Regions from separate parts of the Streptomyces sp. NPDC007901 genome, predicted to be linked through region 4. Evidence: riboswitches for the same ligand, from Rfam matches in the RefSeq annotation. Region 4 holds a riboswitch; each other region holds the start of a gene.
The links. Region 4 has a riboswitch for cyclic di-AMP ahead of ACFZDK_RS46950 (peptidoglycan DD-metalloendopeptidase family protein). Riboswitches for the same ligand answer to the same signal wherever they lie in the genome.
Positions count from the first base shown of each region.

Region 1: linked by a shared signal. The riboswitch ahead of ACFZDK_RS02275 (NlpC/P60 family protein) and the one ahead of ACFZDK_RS46950 (peptidoglycan DD-metalloendopeptidase family protein) in region 4 are both predicted to bind cyclic di-AMP.
Region 2: linked by a shared signal. The riboswitch ahead of ACFZDK_RS19900 (NlpC/P60 family protein) and the one ahead of ACFZDK_RS46950 (peptidoglycan DD-metalloendopeptidase family protein) in region 4 are both predicted to bind cyclic di-AMP.
Region 3: linked by a shared signal. The riboswitch ahead of ACFZDK_RS36875 (transglycosylase family protein) and the one ahead of ACFZDK_RS46950 (peptidoglycan DD-metalloendopeptidase family protein) in region 4 are both predicted to bind cyclic di-AMP.

Region 1 is NZ_JBIBKW010000001.1:445,658-449,861, forward strand. Features, by position in the region: gene ACFZDK_RS02270 (tellurite resistance/C4-dicarboxylate transporter family protein) at 1-761, opposite strand, end outside; gene ACFZDK_RS02275 (NlpC/P60 family protein) at 963-2,123, opposite strand; cyclic di-AMP (ydaO/yuaA leader) riboswitch at 2,132-2,304, opposite strand; gene pcrA (DNA helicase PcrA) at 2,626-4,204, shown strand, end outside.
Region 2 is NZ_JBIBKW010000005.1:542,852-547,055, forward strand. Features, by position in the region: gene ACFZDK_RS19890 (DUF1996 domain-containing protein) at 1-743, opposite strand, end outside; gene ACFZDK_RS19895 (SpoIIE family protein phosphatase) at 1,055-2,284, shown strand; cyclic di-AMP (ydaO/yuaA leader) riboswitch at 2,452-2,626, shown strand; gene ACFZDK_RS19900 (NlpC/P60 family protein) at 2,635-4,204, shown strand, end outside.
Region 3 is NZ_JBIBKW010000014.1:103,541-107,744, forward strand. Features, by position in the region: gene eno (phosphopyruvate hydratase) at 1-769, opposite strand, end outside; gene ACFZDK_RS36875 (transglycosylase family protein) at 1,102-1,776, opposite strand; cyclic di-AMP (ydaO/yuaA leader) riboswitch at 1,781-1,981, opposite strand; gene ACFZDK_RS36880 (transglycosylase family protein) at 2,179-3,162, opposite strand; gene ACFZDK_RS36885 (cytochrome P450) at 3,341-4,204, opposite strand, start outside.
Region 4 is NZ_JBIBKW010000025.1:14,075-18,278, reverse strand. Features, by position in the region: gene ACFZDK_RS46965 (dihydrofolate reductase family protein) at 1-891, shown strand, start outside; tRNA gene ACFZDK_RS46960 (tRNA-Met) at 982-1,055, shown strand; gene ACFZDK_RS46955 (hypothetical protein) at 1,253-1,534, opposite strand; cyclic di-AMP (ydaO/yuaA leader) riboswitch at 1,970-2,129, shown strand; gene ACFZDK_RS46950 (peptidoglycan DD-metalloendopeptidase family protein) at 2,137-3,177, shown strand; gene ACFZDK_RS46945 (aldo/keto reductase) at 3,351-4,204, shown strand, end outside.

The sequences.
Region 1 (4,204 bases), on a different contig from region 4:
GGCCGTACCGCCTCCGCGACCAGCAGGACGGCGTACCAGGCGAGGTCCAGGACCAGCAGCGCCACCGTCACCGTGCGCAGCACGCCCCGGTCGTCGTCGTTCCACAGGTACAGCCGCGCGCTGTCGGCGGCCAGCAGCTTCGCCCCGGCCAGCGCGGAGATCGCGAGCGCCCCGCCCGCGATCCACTGGTCGCCGGCCCCCTCGAGGACCTGCCGCCAGTCGAAGCGGGCCAGGGCGAACCCGTACAGCACCAGCCCCAGCCAGAACAGCACCAGCGCGGTGTGCGCGAGCCAGGCCGCCGTCAGGGCCGCCGCCAGCGTCGCCGCGAGTGCGGCCAGCCCCTGTGTGGCCACACAGTCCAGGAACACCGCGTCGGGCATGCGCCGCGTCCAGTGCCGTACGACGAGGATCAGCAGCGGCGGCCACAGCACCGCCGACAGTGCCAGCAGGGCCTCGGCGAGGGTCTGCCGGCCGAGCGCCGAGAACCGCGTCCCCAGCACCGTCGTGGCCGCCACCGCGGTGAGCGCGCCAGGCGTCCGCGCGTCCGTCAGCCAGCGCCCGCGGTCCACCAGCAGGCGTGCGACGAAGTCCACGGCCAGTCCCGCCCACGCCACGCAGGCCAGCACCAGCGCGATCCGGGACAGGGTCTCGGCCCCCGTGAGATGCAGAGCGACCGACACGATGGCGGTGGCCACCACGGCGGCCCCGGCCGCCGGCGGACGCTGCGCCCACCAGGCACGGAGGGGGGACTTGCCGGACATGTCGCCGATGCTAAGGAGCATCACCGGTGGTGCGGCCGGGGCACGCGCGCGAGGAGCGTGAAAACCGCGCGGGCGCGGGACAGCGGCGGGGGCGCGGGGCGCCCGGGGGTGGTGGGGTGAGGGCGGGTGTGGGGGAGTGGCCGGGGGCGCCCGAGGCTCGGCGACGTGCGCCCCCGGCCTCCGGCCCCTGCCCCCGTCACCTCAAGCCGGTCGCACCACGCTGTGGATGATCGACTCGCCGCCGTAGTAGATCGACTCCTCCCGGACGTACGCGCCGGGCTTCGGGGCGTGGATCATCATGCCGTTGCCGATGTAGATGCCGACGTGGCTGACGTCGTCGTAGAAGAAGACCAGGTCGCCGGGCTGGGCGTCGGCGAGGGAGACGGTCGTGCCGGCGTTCACCTGGTCGTAGGTGGTGCGCGGCAGGGAGACGCCCGCGGCCTTCCAGGCGGCCTGCGAGAGCCCGGAGCAGTCGTAGGAGCCGGGTCCGGTCGCTCCCCAGACGTACGGCTTGCCGATCTGCGCGCGGGCGAAGGCGATGGCCTTGGCGGCCTTCGTGGCGTAGGAGGAGTCGGAGGCGGAGGACGAGGAGCCGCTGGAGGACGACGTCGACGACGAGGACGACGAGGTGTCCTGCTTGGCCGCGGCAGCGGCGGCCGCCTGCTGCTTCGCGAGCTCCGCGGCCTTGCGTGCCGCCTCCTCCTGCTTCTGCTTCTCGATCTCCGCCAGCCGCGCCTTCTCCTGTGCCGTCAGCTTGGAGAGCAGCTCCCGCGCGGAGGCCAGTTTCGTCTGGACGGTGGTCTTGGCGGTCTTGAGGTCGTCCTGCGTCTCGGTGAGCGTCTCGAGGCTCTTGGCGGCCTCCTGCCGCTTCTTCATGGTCGCGGACTGCTGGGTGACGTAGTCGTCGACCGCGTCCTTCTGGCGCGAGGTCAGCCGGCTCATCAGCTGTGTCTGGTCGAAGTAGTCCTGGGGACTGTCCGCGAGCAGGAAGGTCGCCGTGTCGGGGGCGCTGGCTCCGGTCCGGTACTGGGCCGCGGCGAACGACCCCAGTTCCTCACGCGCCTTGTTCAGCCGGTCCGTGCGCCGGGCGACGTCGTCGAGCAGGGTGTCGACCTGCTTGTGCTGCGTACCGGTCTTCTCCTTGGCCGCGTTGTACTTCTCGGTCGCCGACTCGGCCTGCCGGTAGAGGTCGTCGACCTTCTTCTCCACCTCCTCCATGCTCGGCTTGCCGTCCGCGGAGGGCGCGGCGTTGGCCGTCTGCGAGAGCAGGGCCACGGAGGTGAGGGCGGCGGTGGCCAGGGCGGGGGTGCGTATGCCTGCTACGCGCGTTCCCGAGGGGCGGGACTTGCGGTGCGACGCCAACGGAGGCGACTCCTTCCATGTTCCGCCTACCGAGTTAGCTGTCGGGTTCGGGCGGGTGGTTCGGAAGGGTTGCCCTACGGTCCCTCCCCGGACGGGGAGTTGGGACCGATTCACCCCAAGGTCGGTGTGGGTCCCCGGCTCCGGACGCGCGAAGGCGTCCCGGACTCGGCGGAGGCCGTACGGCCCGGCGACGTTCGCCGGTGGGTGTCGTACGGCCTGTCCGGCACGCTAGCCAACTCGTGTGGCCCGTGTGAAGGTTGATGTGCGATATGCCCGATACATTTTCGTGACCTTGGGGTTCGGGCTCGTCCGGCCCGGAAGGTTCGAGCTGGTGTGGGCGATTTGCCGGGATCGGTGCGGCGGCTTTCGGTCGCTCGTGGTCGCTCGGAGCCGCTCGTGCCGTGCGCCGACCGGCCGTGACGGAGGGAATCCGTGCGGTCACCCCGGCGAGTTTTCGGGGTGGCGGCCGGTTGTCGGTGGGGCGGCCTAGACTCGGAGAGCGATGAGCAGCCTCTTTGACGACAGCTTCCTGGCGAGCCTCCAGCCCCCGCGCGGCCACGAGGAGGAACCCCCGCCGCCGCCCGAGGACGAGCACGTACCGGAGCCGATTCCGGACGACCTGTTCGGCGGGAAGTTCGACGTGCCCCCGGACCGGGACACCCACTACCGCGACGGCGCCCCCCGCCCCGCCCTGGACGCGGCGGCGCTCCTGGACGGGCTGAACGACAACCAGCGGGCGGCGGTCGTGCACGCCGGCTCCCCGCTGCTCATCGTGGCCGGCGCCGGCTCCGGCAAGACGCGCGTGCTCACCCACCGCATCGCCCACCTCCTCGGCGAGCGCCACGTCCACCCGGGCCAGATCCTCGCGATCACCTTCACGAACAAGGCCGCGGGCGAGATGAAGGAGCGCGTCGAGCAGCTCGTCGGCCCGCGCGCGAACGCGATGTGGGTGATGACCTTCCACAGCGCCTGCGTGCGGATCCTGCGCAGGGAGAGCAAGAAGCTCGGCTTCACCTCCTCCTTCTCGATCTACGACGCGGCCGACTCCAAGCGCCTGATGGCCCTGGTCTGCCGCGACCTGGACCTCGACCCCAAGCGCTACCCGCCGAAGTCGTTCAGCGCCCAGGTCAGCAACCTCAAGAACGAGCTGGTCGACGAGGAGGACTTCGCCGCCCGCGCGAGCGACGGCTTCGAGAAGACCCTCGCCCAGGCCTACGCCCTCTACCAGTCGCGGCTGCGCGAGGCGAACGCCCTCGACTTCGACGACCTGATCATGACGACGGTCAACCTGCTGCGCGCCTTCCCGGACGTCGCCGAGCACTACCGCCGCCGCTTCCGGCACGTCCTGGTCGACGAGTACCAGGACACCAACCACGCCCAGTACGCGCTGGTCCGCGAGCTCGTCGGCACCGTTGACCACCCCGTCGACGTACCGCCCGCCGAGCACGACCTGCCGCCCGCCGAACTGTGCGTCGTCGGTGACGCCGACCAGTCGATCTACGCCTTCCGGGGCGCGACGATCCGCAACATCCTCCAGTTCGAGGAGGACTACCCGAACGCGACGACGATCCTCCTGGAGCAGAACTACCGCTCCACGCAGACGATCCTCTCCGCCGCCAACGCGGTCATCGAGCGCAACGAGTCCCGCCGCCCCAAGAACCTGTGGACCAACGCGGGCGCGGGCGCGCAGATCACCGGCTACGTCGCCGACACCGAGCACGACGAGGCACAGTTCGTCGCCGACGAGATAGACCGTCTGACGGACGCGGGCGAGGCGAAGGCCGGCGATGTCGCCGTCTTCTACCGCACCAACGCCCAGTCCCGTGTCTTCGAGGAGATCTTCATCCGCGTCGGCCTGCCGTACAAGGTCGTCGGCGGTGTCCGCTTCTACGAGCGCAAGGAGGTCCGGGACGTCCTCGCCTATCTGCGGGTGCTGGCCAACCCGGAGGACTCCGTCCCGCTGCGCCGCATCCTCAACGTCCCCAAGCGCGGCATCGGCGACCGCGCGGAGGCGATGATCGACGCCCTCTCCCAGCGCGAGAAGATCAGCTTCCCGCAGGCGCTCAAGCGCGTCGACGAGG
Region 2 (4,204 bases), on a different contig from region 4:
TGGTCGCTGGCGAAGGCGTTGTTGGACTGGTTGCCGATGTAGTCGTGGAAGTGGTGGGCGCCGTTGGAGACACCGGGCGCGACGATCACGTTGTCCGAGTTGAACAGGCCGTTCGCGTTGACACCGCAGCTGGAGGCGAAGGTGCCGGTGGAGCCGCCGGACTGCTCGGCCGGGGTCTGCACATTGGGCTGGACGGTGGTGATGTCGGCGTAGTCGGCGGCGACCGGGCCGTTGCCGCCCTGGCCACCCTGTCCGCCGGTGCCCGTGCCGGTCCCGGTACCGGTGCTGCTGCCCTGGCTGGGCGTGGCGCTGTCCTGAGGTGCCGCCGACTGCTCGCCGCCCTGGTTCGAGGAGCGCAGGGTGCAGGCGGCGAGGTCGTCGAGGCCCTGGGGGCGGTCGCCCTCGCGGTCGATGGCGTCGGCGATCCGCCCGAGCGTCTCGGACCGCTTCTCCTTCAGCGGATTCATGATCGTCTGGTCGGCCAGGCCGGGGTTCTGCTCGATCGCGGCAGCGGATTCCTTGAGTTGCTGGTAGGCGGCCGCGATCTGCTGGTCCAGTTCGGCGAGTTCACGGTCGACGTCGGACCGGGCCCCGTCGGGCACCGCCGTCAACTCGCTGCCGACGTCGGGGCAGTAGACCGTGGGCGCGGAGAGCACCTGGCCCTGCCAGGGCTGCTGGTCCGAGCCGCCCTCGGTGGCCGACGCGTAGACGTTCACCGCGACCAGCCCTCCCCCGCCGAGCATCAGCGCGACCGCTGCGAACGTCGCGCGTCGTGCTCCGGTCGGTCGTCTGCGCCTGTTACGTCTCAAGGTCGTACTCACGGTCGTACCCCTGCGTGGTCGTGGGCGGCCGGGCATGGAAATCCCCGGCTTCATACGGACCGCGACACCACCGTGTTCAACGGTCTCAAGAATTCACGGTGACCTCACAGGCAGCACACCCGTGGAGTGACCGGTCGACTACGGAACGCACACGACGGGGCTCCGGATCGTGCCGCGCAATTTTTACGTTTCATGGGAAACTGGTGCGAAAACGGCGGGGAGGTGACCCTGTCATGAGCGAGGCGGAGATCGACTACGCCGCGGTGTTCCAGACACTGCCCGGGATGGTGGCGCTGCTGACCCCCGAGTTGGTGTACGCGGACGCCAACGAGGAGTTCCTGCGCATGGCCGGGCGCAAGCGCGAGGACATGGTCGGCCGGTATCTGTTCGACGTGTTCCCGGACAACCCCAACAACAGCACCGCGACCGGTATGCGCAACCTGGAGACCTCGCTGCTGCGGGTGCTGGCCACCGGCGAGCGGGACACCATGGCCCTGCAGCGGTACGACGTGGAGATCCCCGACCGGCCCGGGCACTGGGAGGAGCGCTACTGGAGCCCGGTGAACGTGCCGGTCCTCGGCCCGGACGGGACGGTCGTCCTGCTGGTGCACCTGGTCGAGGAGGTCACCGAGCTGATCCGGGCGCGCCGGGCCGCCGGCGACGGACGGACCCAGGTCCTGGAGGCCGAGCTGTACCGGCGCGCGGGCGAACTGCAGGAGATCAACGAGCGGCTGCGGCAGGCACACGCGCGGGAGCGCGAGGTGGCGGTCGCCCTGCAGGAGGCGATGCTGCCCGCCCCCCGGCAACTGGAGCACCACCCGGCGGCCGTGCGCTACCGGCCCGCGACCGGGGCGCTGAACGTGTGCGGCGACTGGTACGACCTGGTCGACCTGGTCGGCGGCGACTGCATCGGCGTCTCGGTCGGCGACGTGGTCGGGCACGGGCTCGAAGCGGCCTGCGTCATGGGGCAGTTGCGCAGTGCGCTCAGCGCGGTCTCCCGGGTGGCGGAAGGCCCGGCACAGGCGCTCGGCGTGCTGGGGCGGTACGCGCATGTGATCGACGGCGCCGAGTCGGCCACCGCCGTGACGGCGTTCGTGGACTTCGCCCGTCACACGGTCACCTACAGCAGCGCCGGGCACCCGCCGCCCGCCCTGCTGCACACCGACGGACGGGTGGAACTCCTCGACCGGGCCACCGATCCCCCGCTCGACGCCCGCCCCGATCCGCTGCCGCGCCCGCAGGCCGTCACCGCGTTCGAGGACGGCGCCGCCCTCGTCCTCTATACCGACGGACTGATCGAGCGCCGCCGCGAGGACATCGACACCGGGCTCGCCCGGCTCACCCGATCCCTCGCCGCACACCGCGAGTTGGACCCGGAGGATCTCGCCGACGCCGTCCTGCGGGAGCTGCTGCCACCGGATGGCGCGACCGACGACACCGCCCTGGTCGTCGTACGACTGTGATCAGCGCACGCGCGAAATGCCGTCCCGCACAGCCCCATACCGAACAGTACGACGAACATCACAAATACGTATCGGACATTACGCACGTCAACCTTCACACGAGTGACACAAGTTGGCTAAGTTGACGGCTAAGCCGCTCGGCTCCCCCCGGCGAATCCCGTCGGGCCGTGCGGCCTCCGCCGAGTCCGGTGTGCCCTCGTGGGGCGATCCGGAGCCGGGGACCCAACCGATCACTGGGGTGAATCGGCCAACTGCCCACAGGGCAAGGGCCGTAGGGCATACCTTCCGGATTCGACGCCCGAACCCGACAGCTAACCCGGTAGGCGGAGTACGGAAGGAGCACGACCCCCATGGCGTCCGAGAGCCGTGACGAGGTTCGACAGCGGATCAACAGCCTCTACGACCAGGCCGAGAACGCCACCGGGAACTACAACGCCACCCGTGCGATGAGCGGAGGCTCGCGCTCACGCGGTGTCCCGCTGTTCAAGCGGCCCCGCCGTGACGACCCGGGGCTGGACAACATCGCCCGGGAGTGGTTCGAGGGCGCGCGTTCGAGGCTGGGGCCGAGTGTCCCCGCCGCGCTGCCCTCCGACCGCATACCCGACCGGCCCGGCCCGCGCCGGCCCGTCAGCTCCATGGCCGCCGACCTGCTCGGCCAGCTGGAGGGCTCGGGTCCGTCCCGGCTGGAGCTGACCGCGGGACCGTCGGGGCAGACCGACATCGAGGTCGTCCGCGAGCTGCCGGCCCGCCCGAAGCTGGAGCTGACCGCCGGACCCGCCGCCGCGCTGCCGGCCGGCCCGTCGAGCCCGCCCAAGGCCGTGTCCGCCGCCGCGCCGCAGCGGGCCGCGCCGGGTACCTCCAAGACCAAGAACCAGCTCAAGATCGCCAAGGCCCGTGAGCTACTGTCCCAGCGCACCGGTCAGCGCGCGGTGGCGGCGCTCGAGGCGGCCCCCGCCGCACAGACGCAGACCTCGTGGGGCGTCCCCGAGGCCCAGGCTCCGGCGCAGCAGCAGTGGGCGGCCCCCGCCGTCGGCATCCCGGCCCAGCGCACCGACAGAGGCTCCTTCGGGTCCGGCGCGCCCGCCGGTCCGGGCAGGCTCCCGGCGTCGACCCCGTCGGACACCGGCACCATCCCGGTCGTGTCCCCCTCGGACACCGGCACCTTCCGCATCATGTCCCCCGGCGCCGGCACCCCCCAGCGCAGGAACCCGGCGGGCGCCGGCGCCCGCGGCATGGCCCCCGGCGATGCGGGTGCACCCCAGCCGATGCCCCCGATGGACGCCCCCGCCTCCCGCGTGATGAGCCCGGGCAGCGCCGACGCCACCCAGGTCATGCCCCCCGTGGACACCGGCGCCTCCCGCATCATGAGCCCGGGCAGCGCGGGCATACCCCAGGCGATGCCCTCGATGGACCTCGGCGCCTCCCGCGTGATGAGCCCGGGCAGTGCCGCCGCCACCCAGGTCATGCCTCCGGTGGACATGGGCGCCTCGCGTCTCATGAGCCCGGGCGCGGGCGCGCCCCAGGCCATGCCCCCGATGGACACCAGCGGCTCGTGGGTCATGACCCCGGGCGGCACGGGTGCCTTCCCGGCCGCCGGCCCCATGGACATGGGCGGCGTCCCCGCCCCGGCACCGAGGGACACCGGTTCCTTCCGCATCATGACCCCGGGCGCCACGGGCTCGTTCCCGATGCCGACGTCGCCCGACGCGGGTGCCTTCCCGGCCGCGGGTCCGTCGGACTCGGGCGCCTACCCGGCCGCGGCCCCCGCCGCGCCCATGTCGGCCCCGATGGACGCCGGGGCCTTCCAGGCCATGGCGCCGAACGCGACCGCGGCCTACGCGAGCGCGCCCCCGATCGCGGCTGACCTCGGCTACGCGGTCGCCGCCGACCCCGGCTACCCGGCCGCCGCGTACCCCACGG
Region 3 (4,204 bases), on a different contig from region 4:
CGTACTTGCCGTCCTTGTAGAACTCGGACGCGGCGACGTCGAGCGCGAGCGCGATCTGCTCACCGGGGACGTACCCGGCCTGCTTGATCGCCTCCAGGATGAGGTCGAGGGCCTCGCGGTTGGAGCCGAGGTTCGGGGCGAAGCCGCCCTCGTCGCCGAGGCCGGTGGCCAGACCCTTCGACTTCAGGACCTTCTTGAGGGTGTGGTAGACCTCGGCACCCCAGCGCAGCGCCTCGGAGAAGGACTCCGCGCCGATCGGGGCGATCATGAACTCCTGGATGTCGACGTTGGAGTCCGCGTGCGAGCCGCCGTTGAGGATGTTCATCATCGGGACGGGCAGCAGGTGCGCGTTCGGGCCACCGAGGTAGCGGAACAGCGGGAGGTCGGACGCCTCGGAGGCGGCGTGCGCGACGGCCAGGGAGACGCCGAGGATGGCGTTGGCGCCGAGCGAGCCCTTGTTGTCGGTGGCGTCCAGGTCGAACATGGCCTGGTCGATCAGGCGCTGCTCGGTGGCGTCGTAGCCGACGAGCTCCGGGCCGATCTGCTCGATCACGGCGAGGACGGCCTTCTCGACACCCTTGCCGAGGTAGCGGTTGGGGTCGCCGTCACGGAGCTCGATGGCCTCGAAGGCACCGGTGGAGGCGCCGGACGGAACGGCGGCACGACCCGTGCTGCCGTCGTCGAGGCCGACCTCGACCTCGACCGTGGGGTTGCCTCGGGAGTCCAGGATTTCCCGGGCTACGACGACGTCGATGGACGGCACGAGCATCTCCTTCTTGGGATGTGACGCTGGTTGTGCGGGGCGCACGCGGGCCTTGTCGGCCCTTGCTCAGCCTTGCGACTAGAGCCTAACCGCCCCGGGGCCGTCGGCCGTCGACCGACCGTCCCGTGGACAAGGACAGACGGTATCTATTGTTCACCCCCGGAACAAAGGGGGGCCGGATGAAGAACGGGAGAAGAACGGGCCAAAGAGAAACCCCGCCCCGGTGCGTACGGGGGAAAACGCACCGAGGCGGGGGGCCCGTGGGGGACGGGGGTGACCCTCACGTGGTCCCCACTATGAGGACCACGGCTGTGAGGGGGCTGTGGTTCAGCCAGGTCTTACTTCAGGTGCAGCTGCTGGCCGGGGTAGATGAAGTCGGCATCGTCGACGATGCCCTTGTTCAGCTTGAACAGCTCCTGCCAGCCGCCCTTGACCTTGTGCTTCTCGGCGATCGAGCTGAGGGTGTCACCCTTGACGACCTTGTACTCGCCGTCGCCCTTCTTGACCTTCTTGCCGGTCGGGGTGGTGACGGTCTTCTTGGCGGCCGGACGCTCGGCGGAGCGGGAGGCGGCCTGGGTGTCGGTCGAGCGGGTGCTGGTGCTCGACGAGTTGGAGGAGCCGGCGCTGCTGCCCGTGTAGGTGGCGCTGGACAGGCCCGTGCCGCAGACCGGCCAGGCACCCTTGCCCTGCGCGGCGAGGACCTTCTCGGCGATCGTGATCTGCTGCGCCTTGGTGGCCTGGTTGGCCTGCGCGGCGTAGGCGGTGCCGCCGTACGCGGCCCAGGTCGAGGCGGAGAACTGCAGGCCGCCGTAGTAGCCGTTGCCGGTGTTGATGGACCAGTTGCCGCCGGACTCGCACTGGGCGACGGTGTCCCACTCGGAGGCGGTGGCGGCGGAGGCGCTGCCGGCCGCCATCAGCGGGGCGGCGACGGCGACGCCGGTGACCCCGGCGACGGCGATGGCCCGGACGGCCTTGGACGGACGGCGGTGCTTGCCCTTGCCGGAAAACAGCATGGATCGATCCCCTCACCGACGCCTGCGAGGTGAGCTGTCGGGTTCGGGCCGGTTGAGTTGCCCGGCCGCACACCTGCCTGTCGGTGCGCGGCTTCACCCCGAGCCGGTTCCGGCGGCCTTTCGGCCATGAGGCCCCTGAGGGCTCAACTGCCGGACCCGGCACTTACCTTGGGTCCCCCGCTCCTGCCTACGGCGCTTGACGCGACGACTGTTCCCGGACGGCCGCTGGCAGGACTCGGCGTTGCGACGGCCGGGGCTCGTGGTGACGAGCGGCCTTGACCGTAAACAGGGCATCAGGTGAATTTCAAAGATGATCAGGGCTTCTGAGACTCATCCCACACTTTCACCAAACCGGACATTAGCGTCGAAGCGGGGCGCCAACTCCCGCTGCTTTTCGCCCGATTAGCTGCTGAGTTTCAGGGTCTGACCGGGGGCGATGGCGTTCGGGTCGGCGCCGATGTCCGCCTTGTTCGCGGCGTAGAGCGCGCGCCATCCGCCGTCGAGGTCAAGGGAGTCGGCGATGGAGGCGAGGGTGTCGCCGTCGCGGACGGTGTAGGTGCCGCTGTCGCGGGAGACGTGACGCCCGGAGGAGGTGACCTTCTGACCGTTTGTCGCACTTTCGTCCGCCGAGCCACCGCGGTGCTTGCCGCCGGTGCTCGCGGTCCCCGTGTCGACCAGACTCCAAGACCCGCCGGTCTGCCACGAATTGTCCGAGTCGTCGGCCTGGGGCACGACGGGGTTCTCGTCGGCCTTCGAGGCATCGGACTTGGATGATTCCGACTTGTCCGTCTTGGTGGATTCGCTGGGGGTGTCCGTCTTGGAGTCGCCGCTCGCGCTCGCGCTCGGGGAGGGAGTGACGGAGGCTTCCCCGGAGTCCGTGGCGTCCGAGGAGGAATCGGAACCCGAGGAGGAGGACGAATCCGACAGTCCGGAGGACGAGTCCGACGAGTCGGATGAACCGGACGAATCATCCGAGCCGCCGGCGCCCGGGTCGACGTTCACCGAGGCGTCGTCCGAGGAGAGCCCGGCGAGCAGGGCGCAGGTCCGCCAGGGCTTGGTGCCCTGGTCGGCGAGGATCTTCTCGGCGACCGCGATCTGCTGCGAACGGCTCGCCAGGTCGGGCGTGGTGGCGTACTGCGTGCCGCCGTACGCGTCCCAGTCGTCCTGCGACATCTGCAGGCCGCCGTAGTAGCCGTTGCCGGTGTCCATGCTCCAGGAGCCGCCGCTCTCGCAGTTGGCCACGTGGTCCCAGGTGGTGCCGTCGGCCGCGTTGGCGCTCGCCGCGCCGAGCAGCGGGAGGGCGATGGCGGAGCCGGTCACTCCGGCCGCGACGAGGAGAGCCGGAGCCTGACGGGGGCGACGGTGACGACCGTTCCCGGAGAGCATGCGGAAACCTTTCGAGCGACAGCGGTGACCGGTGCGGCGGGTCCCGCAGGGGCGCCGCACTGATGGGTGAACGTATAGGCAGACGATCACTTGTCACAAGTTAATGCCGCGCAGATCACGTGAAGATCACAGACTTGAGTGCTGGTCACCTTTGGCTGGTAAGGGGCTTACCGGTGACTTACCGGGCGACGGGGGTGAACTCCACCGGAAGGGTGCGCAGTCCGCGCATGATGAGCCCGCCGCGCCAGCGCAACTCGCCCGGATCCGCCGCGAGTCGCAGATCGGGCAGCCGGGTGAGGAGGGTGGCGAGCGCGGCCTGGCCCTCCAGGCGGGCGAGCGGGGCGCCCAGGCAGTAGTGGATGCCGTGGCCGTATCCGAGGTGCTGGTTGTCCCTCCGCGAGAGGTCCAGGGTGTCCGGCTCGGCGAACCGCTCCGGGTCCCGGTCCGCCGCGGCCAGGACGACCAGCACCGGGTCGCCGGCCGCGATGCGCTGCCCGCCGATGCCGAGCGGCTCGGTGGCGAACCGCCAGGTGGCCAGCTCCACCGGTCCGTCGTAGCGCAGGAGTTCCTCGACGCCGGTCTCCAGCAGACCGTGTTCGCCGACGGCGAGGGAGTCCTGCAGCCGCGCGCGCTGCTCGGGGTGGGTGAGCAGGGCGTACGTCCCGTTCCCGATCAGGTTGACGGTCGTCTCGAACCCGGCGAACAGCAGGATGAAGGCCATGGCGGCGGCCTCGTTCTCGGTGAGGTGCTCGCCGTGGTCCGAGGCCCGGATGAGCCCGGAGATCAGATCCTCGCCCGGACCGGCCTCGGCGGGCAGCGCCTCCCGCTTCCGGTGGATCAGCTCGGCCAGGTAGCCCCGCATCTTCTTCACCGACCGCGCGACCCCGCCCCGCGGCCCTCCCCCGTGTCGGATCATCATTCCCGCCCAGTCCCGGAAGTCGTCCTGGTCCTCGCGAGGGACGCCCAGCAGGTCGCAGATGGCGTAGATGGGGAGCGGGAAGGCGAACTCGTGGATGAGGTCCGCCTCCCCCTTCTCCGCGAA
Region 4 (4,204 bases):
CCCCTCAAGGTCACGGTCACCGCGACCGGCGACCTCGACCCGGACGCGAGGTTCTGGCACACCGGCGGCGAGAAGATCGTCTACACGACGGACGAGGGTGCGCGGCGGGCCAGCGGCCTCGGCATCGCCGCCGACGTGGTCTCCCTCGGCGCCGACCTCGACTGGCACTCGCTGCTGGAGCACCTGTACGACGTACGGGGCGTACGGCGCCTCATGGTCGAGGGCGGCGGCACCGTCCACACCCAGCTCCTCCAGCAGGGCCTGGCCGACGAACTCCAGCTCGTCCTCGCCCCGCTCTTCGTCGGCGACCCCAAGGCGCCCCGGCTGTTCGGCCCGGGCGGGTACCAGGCCGGGCGGCTGCGGCTGGCCGACACCCGCCGGATCGAGGACGTCGTCCTCATGCGGTACGAGCCCACCGCCCCCGGCGAGGGCGCGTCGGTGTCCGCCGCGGACCGGGCGTGGCTGCGGCTCGCCTGCGAGCTGGCGGCCGAGTGCCCGCCGTCCCGGACCGCGTTCAGCGTCGGCGCGGTGGTCGTCGCGGCCGACGGCACGGAACTGGCCCGCGGCCACTCCCGGGAGGCCGGCGACCCGGTGGTGCACGCCGAGGAGGCGGCCCTGGCCAAGATCCCCCCGGCCGACCCCCGCCTCCCCACGGCCACGGTCTACACCAGCCTCGAACCCTGCACCCACCGCGCCTCCCGCCCGCACCCCTGCGCCGAGCTGATCCTCCGGGCCGGGGTACGACGGGTGCTGACCGCGTGGCGCGAGCCGGACACGTTCGTGACGGCGGCCGACGGGACCGGGATGCTGCGGGAGGCGGGGGTGCGGGTGCTGGTGCTGGGGGAGTACGAGAGCGCGGCGAAGGCACCGAACGGGCATCTGCTGGGCTGAGCGGGCGTGTGGAGCCGAGGCCCCACGGACCCCATCGGTATCAACCCGTGTGACTCCCCTCCTTCTGATGGCGTATGCTGGTTTCACCGACGCGGGGTGGAGCAGCTCGGTAGCTCGCTGGGCTCATAACCCAGAGGTCGCAGGTTCAAATCCTGTCCCCGCTACTGATGACTCAGGGCCGGAATCCAAGATCGAGGATTCCGGCCCTGAGTCGTACCCGGGCCGTTCTGTGGGGAGCCGTGCCGTGGGCCCTGGAGAGGTGCCGGAGGGCGGGTCCGCAGCCGCCCGCACCCTGGCCCGCCCCGCTGACCGCCGCACCCCTGCACCACCGTCCTCACGGGCGTCGCCGCGCTCTCGCCACCTACGCCGTGCACGCGCGCTTCGGCTTCCTTCCCGACGCCGACGCCCTGACCGAGATCCTGACCGTGGCGACCGTCGCCGTCCTCGCCGTCGGCATCAACCGGATCGTCCGCATCGGCGACCAGCGCCTCGCCCCCGTCCGCGAGATCGCCGAGGCCGCCCAGGAGGGCGCCTTCATCGGCGGCGACCTGTACGCCGTCCGCTGGTGCGCGAGGCCGTGCGGCGCGGCGGGGTCGAAGTCGACGAGGGGTTCGCCACCGCCGTACTCGCCGAACTCCCGCACGGCGACGGCCGGGTGTCCGCGGTGCGGGCGCCAAAGGCCGCGCTGCCGCTCGGGCCGTCGAGCACGCGTTCCCCGGCGGAGCCACCCTGCTGCTGCTGTACACCGACGGCCTCTCCGAGGCGTGGGACGCGCACGGCCGCTTCTACGATCCCGAACGGCGCCTGGCCGGCCGTACCTTCGCTTCCCCCGGCGCCGGTGACACAGGGTCGCCGGACGACCGCCCTCCGCATAACGTCTGAGTCACCATCAAAACGTGTGTGACTCCTGTGCTGAGCAGGAGGCCCGGTCGACTCGACCGTTTTTGACCTGTCGTGGCTGGTAAGTCCATGCTTTGAAAGCTTAATGATCAAGGAGAACAGCTTGGAATCTGACAGCTGGGTCTATTAACGTTCGATAACGCAGCGCGGTCGTCCCAGCCGTCACCCGCGACGGCTCCGCGCGCACGCGCCGAATCCCGCAAGGGAACCGGGGAACCACCACCTTGGGGTGAATCGCACGGCTGCCGCCGGTAGGAATCGGCCGGTATACGCGCGTAGGAGACCTTCCCGCTCCGAACCCGTCAGCTAACCCGGTAGGCGACGGAAGGAAAGGAGTGCGCCCGCGTGGCGTCCAACCGGCCTGCTCCGACAGCCCCGTTCGTGCCCAGCCAGCGTCAACCCGACACCTTCGGCTACGGCAGCTACCGCACCGACGAGGGCCCCTGGGAGGAGTGGAACCCCACCGAGGATTCCCTCACCCAGGTACGCGGCCGGCACCGCGTCGCCAAGCAGAAGGGCGGCGGACTCGCCCGCAGCTCCACGGTGCTCGGCGTCGGCGTCATAGCCGCCGTCGGCGCGGGCGGCATGGCCAGCGCCAACACCGGCAAGCCGCCGGTCTCCATCTCGCTGCCCGACCTGCCGTCGTCCGTCGACTCCCTGCTCGGCGAGGGCGGCGGCCACCAGGCCACCCAGACCGCGCTCAGCAGCGTCACCACCACGACGAACGCCACCGACGCGGACTCCTCCTCGTCCGACGCCGGTGAGGCGCTGCGCAGCCGGATCATCGCCCAGGCCGAGCAGCAGCAGAACCAGCTCGACACCAAGGCCAGCGCCAAGGCCGTGGCCGCCGCCGACAAGGCGGTCTCCGACGCGGAGGCCAAGGCGGTGAAGGCCGCGGCCGCCAAGGCCGCCGACGCCAAGGAGCAGGCCGAGGCCGACGCCAAGGCGAAGGCCGAGAAGGAGCGCCTCGCCGCGCTGGCCAAGCAGTACACGCTGCCGGTCGTCTCGTACACGATCACCGGCACCTTCGGCCAGGCCGGCTCCATGTGGTCCTCCGGCTACCACACCGGCCTCGACTTCGCCGCGCCCACCGGCACGCTCATCAAGGCCGTCCACAGCGGCACGGTCACCGAGGCGGGCTGGGCCGGCTCCTACGGCTACCGCACGATCCTGACCCTGGACGACGGCACCGAGCTCTGGTTCTGCCACCAGTCGTCGATCAGCGTCTCCGTCGGCCAGAAGGTCGCCACCGGCGATGTCATCGGCCGCGTGGGCGCCACCGGCAACGTCACCGGCGCGCACCTCCACCTGGAGGTCCACCCCGGCGGCCAGGCCACCGGCATCGACCCGATGACCTGGCTGCGCAGCAAGGGCCTCAACCCGTAACGGGACACCCCCTACGAGCCACGATCCCCGGGATCCCCGGCGGCCCCGACGACAACCCCCCGGCGTCCGGGCCGCCGGTCCGGTGTTTCCGGCGGGGTGCCCGTGCGCCTGTTTACGAAACCTTCGTACTGCGCCGGGATGGCCTGCCGGGGCGACCCGCGTTGATACAGAGCATGACTGCTCTTCGCAAACTCGGCTCCTCCGACCTCGAGGTCTTCCCGCTCTCCCTCGGCGGCAACGTCTTCGGCTGGACCGCCGACGAGGCCGCCTCCTTCTCCGTCCTCGACGCCTACGCGGCCGCCGGCGGCAACTTCGTGGACACCGCCGACTCCTACACGGCCTGGATCGAGGGCCACCAGGGCGGCGAGTCCGAGACGATCATCGGCAAGTGGGTCAAGGCGCGCGGCAACCGCGACGACATCGTCATCGCGACGAAGGTCAGCCAGCACCCCGAGTACCTCGGCCTGTCCGCCGCCACCATCAAGGCCGCCGCCGACGCCTCCCTGCGCCGCCTCGGCACCGACCACATCGACCTCTACTACACGCACTTCGACAAGCCGGAGATCCCGGTCGAGGAGATCATCGGCGCGCTCGACGAGCTGGTGCGGGCGGGCAAGGTCCGGCACATCGCCGCGTCCAACATCACGCCGGAGCGCCTCCAGGAGTCCCTGGACCTCTCCGACCGCGAGGGCCTCGCCCGGTACGTCGCCCTCCAGCCCCACTACAACCTGGTCTCCCGCGACACCTACGAGGGCCCCCTCCAGGACCTCGCCTCCCGCACCGGCCTCGCGGCGGTCCCCTACTTCTCCCTGGCCGCCGGCTTCCTCACCGGCAAGTACCGCCCCGGCACGACGGTCGACAGCCCCCGTGCGGGCCGCGCCGCCCCGTACCTGGAGTCCGAGCGCGGCCAGAAGGTCCTCGCCGCCCTGGACGAGATCGCCGAGACCCACTCGGCCCCCGTCCCCACGGTCGCCCTGGCCTGGCTGGCGGCCCAGCCCACCGTTGCGGCCCCCATCGCCTCGGCCCG